Regions from separate parts of the Roseibium sp. HPY-6 genome, predicted to be linked through region 1. Evidence: riboswitches for the same ligand, from Rfam matches in the RefSeq annotation. Region 1 holds a riboswitch; the other holds the start of a gene.
The links. A riboswitch is a leader RNA that binds a small molecule or an ion and turns the genes downstream of it on or off. The one in region 1 is predicted to bind S-adenosylmethionine.
Positions count from the first base shown of each region.

Region 2: it holds a riboswitch for S-adenosylmethionine, as region 1 does, so the genes downstream of both, ABVF61_RS16690 (hypothetical protein) here and ABVF61_RS18175 (O-succinylhomoserine sulfhydrylase) in region 1, are expected to answer to the same signal.

Region 1 covers NZ_JBEWCD010000002.1:1,469,460-1,474,453, forward strand. Annotated here, with positions in the region: gene ABVF61_RS18160 (gamma-glutamyltransferase) at 1-503, shown strand, start outside; gene ABVF61_RS18165 (YigZ family protein) at 1,127-1,675, opposite strand; gene ABVF61_RS18170 (2'-deoxycytidine 5'-triphosphate deaminase) at 1,682-2,818, opposite strand; SAM riboswitch at 2,948-3,028, shown strand; gene ABVF61_RS18175 (O-succinylhomoserine sulfhydrylase) at 3,073-4,263, shown strand; gene ABVF61_RS18180 (helix-turn-helix transcriptional regulator) at 4,311-4,994, opposite strand, start outside.
Region 2 covers NZ_JBEWCD010000002.1:1,149,355-1,154,348, reverse strand. Annotated here, with positions in the region: gene ABVF61_RS16705 (efflux RND transporter periplasmic adaptor subunit) at 1-262, shown strand, start outside; gene ABVF61_RS16700 (ABC transporter permease) at 262-1,497, shown strand; gene ABVF61_RS16695 (ABC transporter ATP-binding protein) at 1,494-2,216, shown strand; SAM-I-IV-variant riboswitch at 2,275-2,398, shown strand; gene ABVF61_RS16690 (hypothetical protein) at 2,443-2,730, shown strand; gene ABVF61_RS16685 (acyl-CoA thioesterase) at 2,744-3,082, opposite strand; gene ABVF61_RS16680 (hypothetical protein) at 3,314-3,535, opposite strand; gene ABVF61_RS16675 (group III truncated hemoglobin) at 3,526-4,029, opposite strand; gene ABVF61_RS16670 (RrF2 family transcriptional regulator) at 4,127-4,549, shown strand; gene ABVF61_RS16665 (Crp/Fnr family transcriptional regulator) at 4,696-4,994, opposite strand, start outside.

The DNA.
Region 1 (4,994 bases):
GCTCAGTGACGGTCTCGAACGGTACTGGCAATGGTGAGATCGTTGCCGGGTATGGCTTCATGCTGAACAACATTCTTGGAGAAGAGGATGTGAACCCGCATGGATCGCAAGACTGGCCGACGAATGTGCGCCTGGCCTCAATGATGTGCCCGACGCTGATCGAGACAAAGGACGGAAACCTGATCGCTCTCGGGTCCGGCGGGTCCAGTCGAATCCGTTCGGCAATATTTCAGGTTGTTGCGCGCTTGTGTTTGGGGCAGGCCGGACTGAAAGAAGCGGTCCGTGCACCGCGCCTTCACATTGAAAATGGACATCTGGATGTTGAGGCGATTGAGGCCGGTATTGATATTGAAGAATTGAAAAGCCTCTTTCCCGACCATCGTATCTGGGCGGAAAAGAACATGTTCTTCGGCGGCGTACATGCCGTCAGCGCCGATAGCCGTGGCTATTTTTCGAGTATCGGAGACGACCGCCGGGAAGGCGCCGCCGTGATCGTCGATTGAACTCAGGCGCGGTACTCAGATGTCTCAGCTTTTAAGGTCGATCAACTAGCCGACTTCAGCTCTCCAATCATACTCGCACAAACTCTCCTTGGTCTTCCCGGCCAAGCGCAGCGCGAGCCGGGACCGGAGAGGCAGGGCCCCGGCATTTTGAGCGCATGTCCTCGGCTGCCCGATCCCGGCTCGTCCTCCGGACGTCCGGGATGACGGTGGTGGGATGTTTTCAAGTGATTGATGCGCTTGCAGAACCGGTATCGAGGATTACCTCTTTCACAGCTCCTTTCTGTCAACGGGAAGCGGATGCACAAGATGAAAAGTCAGTTTTCTTCAAACCCGCAATAACAAAGTGCGCGCAACCCCTGAGCGTGAGCAAGCTCAACAAAACCCTCCGTCGTCTTCCCGGCCAAGCGCAGCGCGAGCCGGGACCGGAGAGGCAGGGCCTCGGCACATTTGAGCGCATGCCCTCGGCTCCCTGATCCCGGCTCACCCTCCGGGCGTCCGGGATGACGATGGTGTAGGGTTGAGGGCAAAAGGATGCAGGCGCTGCCGGTCTAGAAAACAAGCCGCGTCCATCTTTGCCTCTGGAGTGTTGATGTTAAGGTTTACACGGCAATCACGAAAGGACGCTAAAGCTTTGCCAGTGCCTCTTCCGGGCCTTCAACGGTCAGTTCTACACCGGTCTCCGTATAGTTCCGCGCAACGACCGTCAGGCCGAGCCTCTCTATCCTTCGCTCCAGCTCGGAGCTTGCCGCAAACGTTGCGTTCAGTCTTCTGCTCGTGATCTTCTGGAACGGCACGAGATCCGCATTGCCGATAGCATCCTGAGCAGCGCCGGAATAGGCGCGCGCAAGTCCGCCGCCACCAAGTTTGGTACCACCGAAGTAACGCACAATCAGAACGGCGCAATTGATCAGATCGGCGCCCTGAAGCACGCGCAAAGTCGGCATACCTGAAGTTCCGGCCGGTTCGCCATCATCCTTGCCGCTTTCCTCGATCCGGCCGTCATCCAGCAGGCGGCGATGCGCGGTAACGATGTGGTTGGCTTTCCTGTGCTCCTTGCGCAGCGAGTCGAGGCGCTGGTCGAATTGTTGGATCGGCATCAGAAACGCCAGAAAGCGGGACTTCCGGTCCTCCAGAAACCCCTCATATTCGCGCGTGACGGTCTTCAGGGGCATGGCGTCTTACGACGGCACCCGGAAGTGTTTCGACAGTTTCAGTGCCTGGCCCTGGTAGTTCGAGCCGATGCCTTCGCCGTAGAGCGTGACCGGCCGCTCCGCCATGTGCTCATAAACGAGCCGGCCGATAGTCTGACCGTGTTCGACGATAAAGGGAACGTCGTGGGAGCGGACCTCGAGCACGGCCCTGGATCCGACGCCGCCTGCGTCTGCGTGCCCAAACCCGGGATCGAAAAAGCCGGCATAGTGCACCCGAAATTCCCCAACAAGCGGATCGAACGGCACCATTTCGGCGGCAAAATCCGGCGGCACATGGACCGCCTCCTGGCTGACTAGGATATAGAACGCGTCCGGATCGAGGATCAGTTCACCCTTCTGGCGCCGGTAAATCGGTTCCCAGAAATCAAGCGGATCCTGGGCTCCGACTACATCGACGTCAATGAGCCCGGAATGATGCTTGGCGCGATAGCCGATCAGGCTGTCCGGGCCGTTTCCTTCAAGGTCGATCGACAACTGCACACCGCCGCCGATGCGCTCGTTGCCGCCGCTCATCAGCGTATGGGTCCGGTGCACGTCCTCAAGGATGGCATCGGCAATCAGCGAATGACCACGCCGGAAACGGATCTGGCTGAGGCGTGACCCGCTGCGCACGAGGATCGGAAAGGTGAGGGGTGAAATCTCCGCATAAAGCGGACCCTTGTATCCGGCCGGAACCGTGTCGAAGGCAAGGCCATTGTCGGTGATCACGCGTGTGAAAACGTCAAGACGACCGGTCGAACTCTTCGGATTTGCGGTCGCTGAAATGTCTGATGCCAGGGCAAGGCTTTCCTGAAGCGGCACGATATAGACACAGCCGGTTTCCAGGACTGCACCGTCCCTGAGGTCGACCGTGTGAAGTTTCAACTCTTCCAGGCGGTCGGCGACGCGGATTTCGGGGCCAGGCAGAAAGCTGGCACGAACGCGAAAAGCCACCGCGCCGAGGCGAAGGTCCAGACTGGCGGGTTGGATCTGCCCGGAAACAGGGGCTTCATCGGCCGAAATTTCACCGGCGGCGAACATTTCGCGAATGATCCGCTCCGGTAAAATCCCGCTTGCTGCAAGGGTTGCGCTTCCGTTCAAGGCCTCGCCGGTTGGCACGTTCATGAAGAATTCCCGTCTTTTGTCCTTAGAGGAATCCTTAAAGGATAGGTTGGCCCGCGCCAACAGGCTTTGTCGGTTCACGAGAACTTTCGCTGAAGATGATTGACCGCAGCAAGGTTTTCCCTTACCACGGAGCCATTCCGTGGTGATTTGGGCCGGCCGGCTTGCAGCCACGTTAAATAAATCGCTAAAAAAGGCCGGAGGTGCGAACCCCGGTCTTGAGGCTGGGGTTTTTTGCGTTTGGAGCGAACAAGACAATGACTGAGTCCACCACCAAGAACTGGCGTCCTGCAACCTCTTTGGTTCACGGCGGTACCATGCGTTCGCCTTTTGGTGAAACCTCGGAAGCCATGTATCTGACCCAAGGCTTTGTCTACGACAATGCCGAGGCGGCGGAAGCGCGCTTCAATGGCGAAGACCCGGGCTTTGTCTATTCCCGCTATGCCAACCCGACCGTTTCCATGTTTGAAGATCGCATCAAAGCGCTTGAAGGTGCGGAAGCTGCGCGTGGTACTGCGAGCGGCATGGCCGCGGTGAACCTTGCCCTGATGGCGTCAGTCAAGGCCGGCGATCACGTGATCGCGGCAAAAGCGCTGTTCGGCTCCTGCCGCTACATTTGCGAAACACTGTTGCCGCGCTTTGGCGTCGAAAGCACGCTCGTCGACGGGACGGATATCGAACAGTGGAAGGCGGCGGTGCGACCGAACACACGCGCGCTTTTTTTGGAAAGCCCGACCAACCCGACGCTGGAAGTCATCGATGTTTCAGCGGTCGCGGAGATTGCAAAAACGGCCGGCGCGCGCCTTATCGTCGACAACGTGTTTGCCACCCCGCTTTACCAGTCACCGCTTCAGCTTGGGGCCGATGTTGTTGTCTATTCGGCAACGAAGCATATCGATGGCCAGGGTCGATGCCTTGGCGGTGTGGTTCTGTCCGATGAAGAATGGATCGTCGACGAAGTCATGCCGTTTGTGAAGCATACGGGTCCGCATATGAGCCCGTTTAACGCCTGGGTCCTGATGAAGGGCCTTGAAACGCTTCCGATCCGTGTCGCGCGACAGACCGAGAGCGCGGGACAGATTGCCGATTTTCTCGCCGGCCAATCCAAGGTCAAGCGGCTGATCTACCCCGGGCGGGACGACCATCCGCAGGCGGATCTGGCCAAGCGGCAGATGCGTGCCGGTTCGACCATGGTGGCCCTGGAAATCGAAGGCGGCAAAGAGGCGGCCTTCCGCTTCACCAATGCGCTGGACATCATCCGGATCTCCAACAACCTTGGCGATGCGAAAAGCCTGATCACCCATCCGGCAACAACGACGCACCAGTCGATCGGTGAAGAAGCGCGCGCCGAACTCGGTATCACCGACGGCATTTTGCGGCTGTCGGTCGGGCTGGAAGATCCGCAGGATCTGCTGGAAGACGTCGAAAAAGCGCTGAACGCGGTCTGAGGTGATGCTCAGGCAGGGAGAATGAAACCCTGCCTGAACGGTGATCGTCAATCGAACGTCTGCCGAACCGGGCGGACGCTGTCGTCGAAGGGCACATGGCGTCGTCGAAAGGTTGAACCCTCGACGCATTCGGCTGCGCTGATCCGGTCCATTCGGAAGTGCCGGAAATCCTGGCGCGACGGGTCCCAGGCGACCAGATACCAGAGCGGCGGCAGGATCAGCATGGCTTGCGGCTCCACATGCCGCGTCGTCTCAGCGCCCTTCGCGTCCCTATAGCGGAAGCGCAGGTGCAAGCGATTGAGAAAGGCCGGTTCAAAGGCCGGCAGAAGCGCGGGGTCCATTGTTCCCAGATCGGATATGTCGACCTCGGGAGCAAGCGGTCCGACGTAGAGACAATCCAAAAAACGCCGTAAATCCCGAACCTTGTCCGAAGGCAGAGCTTTCTCGATCTTGGCAAGAGCCGCGTCTGCAAGACCCGAGAAGGGAAGGGTGCCGGCAGCTCTCATGCTTGCAACGCTGATCAGAAGCGCGAAGACCTCAGCGACTGAGAGACGCGCAGTGGTCTGGATGGAGTGCGGATCAAGGTAAAGGCCGCCTCCGCGGCCGATTTGCGAGTGAATGGCAAACCCTTCATCGCGCAGGGCTGCAATGTCGCGCAACACAGTGCGCCGAGAAGCGCCAACCTCTTCTGCCAGGCGAGAAATGGTGGATGTGCCTTGACGGCGAAGGTT
Region 2 (4,994 bases), 320 kb from region 1:
AATGACAACGGAGATCAACATCGTCACAAACGAAAAAGACGATGTGCTGCTGGTGCCGCTGGCTGCCTTTGACGGTTCGACCGTTCAAGCACTGGACGAGCAGGACCGCGTAACCTTTGTCACTGTCAAGACCGGCATTCGCGGAACAAGATCGGTCGAAGTCCTTGAAGGGTTGAGCGAAGAAAGCCGCGTCCTGCTCCCATTCCGGGGGGACCTTGCCGAGGGCGACAAGGTCGCACCGGTAAGCGGAGGTTCGGGCTGATGATGCTCCTGAAAATCGCTGCAACGCACGTTCGCAACCGGATGCGGCAAACCGTGGTGTCGACGCTGGGTGTCGCGCTCGGTGTCGGTTTTTCGGTTGCGATGGCAAGCCTCATGGAGGGTTCCCAGCGGGATTTCATGACAACGCTGATCGAGGCGATACCGCATGTGGAGATCCGGGATGAGCAGCGCGCGCCCGCCCAACAACCGGCAACCGCGCTTTACGATGCTGTCGCGTTTCACGGATTGCGGCCGCTGGAGGATCTGCGTGGCATTCGCAACCCCACCGAAGCAATAGCTTCCTTACGCGAATGGGTGCAGGGCGAATTCGCGCAACGGCTGAGTGGTCAGGCGGTTCTTCGCTACAGCGGCCAGGACATCGGCATGACGCTTGTTGGCGTCGTTCCCGGACGTGAACTGTCGGTCTCCAAAATCAGCGAAGATATGCGACTGGGGAGTTTTAAAGCGCTCGATACGACTTCAAACGGCCTGGTGATCGGACGCAAGGCCGCCGACCGCCTCGGTGCCGATCTGGGCGATACCGTTATTCTGACGTCTGCGGGCGGGATTGCAAAGCGGTTCAAGATTGTCGGGTTGTTTCACACAGGTGTTACGACGAGCGACGAAGGGCTCGCCTATGCACCTCTCAAGGCCGTTCAGATCCTGCTTGAAAAACCCAATATTATCAATGGCATTTCCATCCGCCTTGCCGATATCGGACAAGCGAATGCCATCGCAGCACGTGCAGAGCGTCAGTTGGGCTACAAGGCAGTTTCCTGGGAGGAAGCGAATGAAGGGCTCATGGAGGCTTTCGTCGTTCGCAACGCCATCATGTACACGGTCGTCGGCGCAATCCTCGTTGTTGCCGGGTTCGGGATCTTCAACATTGTGTCCACGATCGTCCACGAAAAGGCTCGTGATATCGCGATCCTGAAGTCCCTCGGGTTTCCTGAAAGGGACATCCAGCAGATTTTCGTGCTGGAAGGTCTCGTCATCGGCATTCTTGGTGCGATTGTCGGATGTCTGCTCGGGTTTGGTTTGTCGAGTTATCTGGCCACCGTGAAATTCGAGGTCACAACGGACATCGAGATGACCAGACTTCCGATCCACTTTTCCTATCTTCATTATGTGCTTGCGTGTTCCTTGGCTTTGTTTTCCTCGGCGGTAGCGGGTTTCATTCCTGCCAGAAAGGCGGCAAAGCTCAACCCGGTGGACATCATTCGAGGCGCGACATGACTCCCGCCGCAGCGCTACAAAGCGAAACTGACGGTAGTCTTCTGGAAGCCAAGGGTCTGACCAGAATTTTGCCCGCTGTCGTTCCGGTCACGCTCGTTGAAGACGTCAACTTCAAGATTGAACAAGCAGAGTTTGTTGCGATCACAGGCCCATCCGGCTCCGGAAAATCGTCCCTGCTCTACCTGCTCGGATTGCTCGACCGCCCGACAGCTGGAGACATGCTGATCGAAGGCACCCGAACCGCAGATCTTTCGTCTGCCGATTTGGCCAAGTTGCGACTTCAGAAAATCGGCTTTGTCTTTCAGTTTCACTTTCTGCTGCCGGAATTTACGGCGCTTGAAAACATCCTGATCCCGATGCAGAAACTCGGTGCCCTTCCCGTCAGGAGCCAGATTGACCATGCAAAGGGTCTCTTGGCCGATCTCGGCCTGGAAGATTACCTCAACCGCCGCCCGGCGCAGCTATCGGGCGGCCAGCGCCAACGTGTCGCTGTCGCGCGCGCGCTTGCCAATTCGCCGGACCTTATCCTGGCCGATGAACCGACCGGAAGTCTGGATTCCAAGGCCACCGAACAGGTTTTTGACAGCCTGCAATCGATCGTCAAAAGGCAAAACACAACGGTTGTTGCCGTCACACACGATATGGAGCTGGCGTCACGGATGAAGCGAAGAATTCATCTCGTGGATGGGCGCGTGGACTATGATCGCCGTCAGCCGTAAGGACGAAATCAACTTTTTGCGGGTAGCTTGCAAAGCAGAAAAAGTCATGTCATAAGCCCCTCATCATCAAGAGAAGGGCTGGCGCCCTCGCCAACCTGCCAAACCGGGCAAGGTGGTTTCCGCAACAGGGATGCGGCCGGATGGAACCTCAAAGAGGCGTTCCGGCAACAAAGCGGTTTGATTGCATGCGCCAGTCCTCCTCGGGAAACCGATGGAGGATTTTTTGTTGAGTGAGCCTATTTCCGGACGAGCGGCGTTCCTTGTCGAACACCACCAGGCGGTGAAAGCAACTTTCGCCGATACGACTGTCTGGCTGAAGGCTGCTGAAGACTGCGTGATGATGCGCATCAAGAGCCGGAGGATCATTGGCGGTCTTCCGAGGCACAAAGCGCCCTTGTCGCGGGAGCAGCGGATCGACCGCCTACAGAACCTGTTACAACTTTGGGCTTGCGGCTGCACCAGTGCGCTCGACGAAGACCTGTTTGCAGATATCCTGAACAGACGTGAGCCTTGATCTCAGCTCGTGCTCAATTGGGCACGGGGCGTGGCCGCCCGCCATCGTCAACCGATACGAAGGTGAAATGAGCTTCCGTTACCTTTTCACGGTGGCCGTAGCGGTGCCGAAGCGCCCAGGCTTCGAGCCTGATTTCCATTGATGTGTTTCCAACCTTGACGACATCGGTGTAGACGCACAAAACGTCTCCGACGTGAACCGGGCGGATAAACTTCATCCGGTCGACAGCGATGGTCACCACCCTGCCCTCGGCCCGCTGACCGGCAGCGATCCCTCCGGCAAGGTCCATTTGCGACAACACCCAACCTCCGAAGATGTCTCCGGCCGCGTTCGTGTCAGCCGGCATCGCCATTGTGCGAAGGGTCAATTCGCCCGACGGCTTGTCCTCTTCGTTGCTCACGCTTACTCCTCCGTTACAAGTCATGAAAAGACTAACGGGAGACAGGCAGATCACAAGCTCTTCTTGTCAGATCACCAGCATCAGGATCGCCATGATCCACAGCGGAAGTGGCGCGGCAATCCAGATCAGGAGGATCGGCAGGCCGCGTGGTAGGAATTTCGAGACCGACATACGTTTTCCTTTCTAGCTGAACACCGGCATCTCAAACACGGTCAGGACGACGAGTGCTGCCATACCGGCGAAAAAGGCAAGTTTAGCGCTGCCGATCAGTGTCCGTCCGGCAATATCGAGTTTCGGCAGGGGCAGGTCTTTGGAATCCAGATACATCGATGTCAGCATCAGCGTGAACACGGTGAACCAGACGACCACGAGGGCTTCCGCCAAAAGAACAATTGCTACCAGCATGCTCCGCTCCATTCAGAGTGTTGCGATGTCAATTCAGGAGGAGGCATGGAACCCGCATGCCCGAATGTCGCGAGCCAGAGGCTCTGTGCGATCCGTTCGGCAACGGCAATAATCTCGTCGGCGATTTCCGGTACGAAGAGTTCGCGCACAACCGGACGGAACACAGACAGCCAGTCCGCATAGTCCGAACTGACGACCTCTTTCAGTTTCAAATGAGCAGGTACCGGTTTGCCTTTGTACGCGCCGTTCTTCAGCAGAACCGACTGCCAGAAGGCCTCCATCTTCGGCAGATGATCTTCCCATTTGCCATCCAGCCGCTTGTTGAAGATGTCACCCAGCCGCGGATGCTCACGAATGCATCTGTAGAACGTATGAACCATGACCTGGATCGCGTGCACATCTACCGTCTCATACCGGCGCAGCCGATCTCCTGTATCTGAGACCGGACGAGGGCTGAGCTTGTATCTGTCGGCACCGGATATGGGACTTTCCATCACTCTCTCCATAACATTCATTTAAAATGCATCTTTTAAATGCCACATGCCGCAGTTAAAATCAACATCTCAAATGAATGTTTTATGGGACCCTGCCATGCGCCTCAGTCAGGCCAGTGATTTTGCCTTGAGAATTCTGATGGCCACAGGTCAGTCGGAGAGCCCCCAGACCGTCGACAGGCTCAGCACGGAACTTGGTCTGGCCAAGTCGCATGTCATGAAAATCGTCGCGCAGTTGGGACGCAATGGCTACCTCGAAACAACGCGCGGTCGTGGAGGCGGCATCCGTCTGGGCCGGTCGCCGGATGCGATTCGTCTCGGCGATGTCGTCCGGCTGATCGAACCGGACCTGGGCGTGGTCGCCTGTTTGAAGCCGGAAGCGACCGTTTGTGCGTTTCTGCCGCGCTGCGCACTCAAAGGGGCCATGGCGCGCGCCTCCGACGCTTTTCTCGACAGCTTAAACACGGAAACACTGGCAACGATCCTGGCGGGAACGCAGCGCGCGGCTTTGCCCGGATAGTTTTCAGGCGTTCCCGCGACTGGACGGAAGAAAGCGATATCCGGCAATTCCGCCGGTCGGGTATGTCACCCCCGTGGAGATGACACGTTCGCAACCGGCACTTGTCATTGCCGGTCATAACAGCACGTATTTTCGAAAACAGCAGATCAAAGCGTTGCCGCCTGCTCCAGAAACGCGAGATCCTCAAGGCAGTAATAACCGGATATCCGGCTGATGGTGCCGGACCGTTTCCAGTCGTTCAGGACACGGCTGACGTTTTCGCGGGCTGCGCCGGCCATGTTGGCGATATCCGCCTGGCTGAGCTTGTAGTGAATGAGGGTTCGTCCGTCGTCCAGCGGTTTTCCGAAGGTCTCGGACAACTGCAACAGGGTCTGCGCCACGCGCCCGGGCAGCGGCAGGAACGATCTGGCCGCCAGAACGTCGTTGGCATGCCGCAAACGTTTGC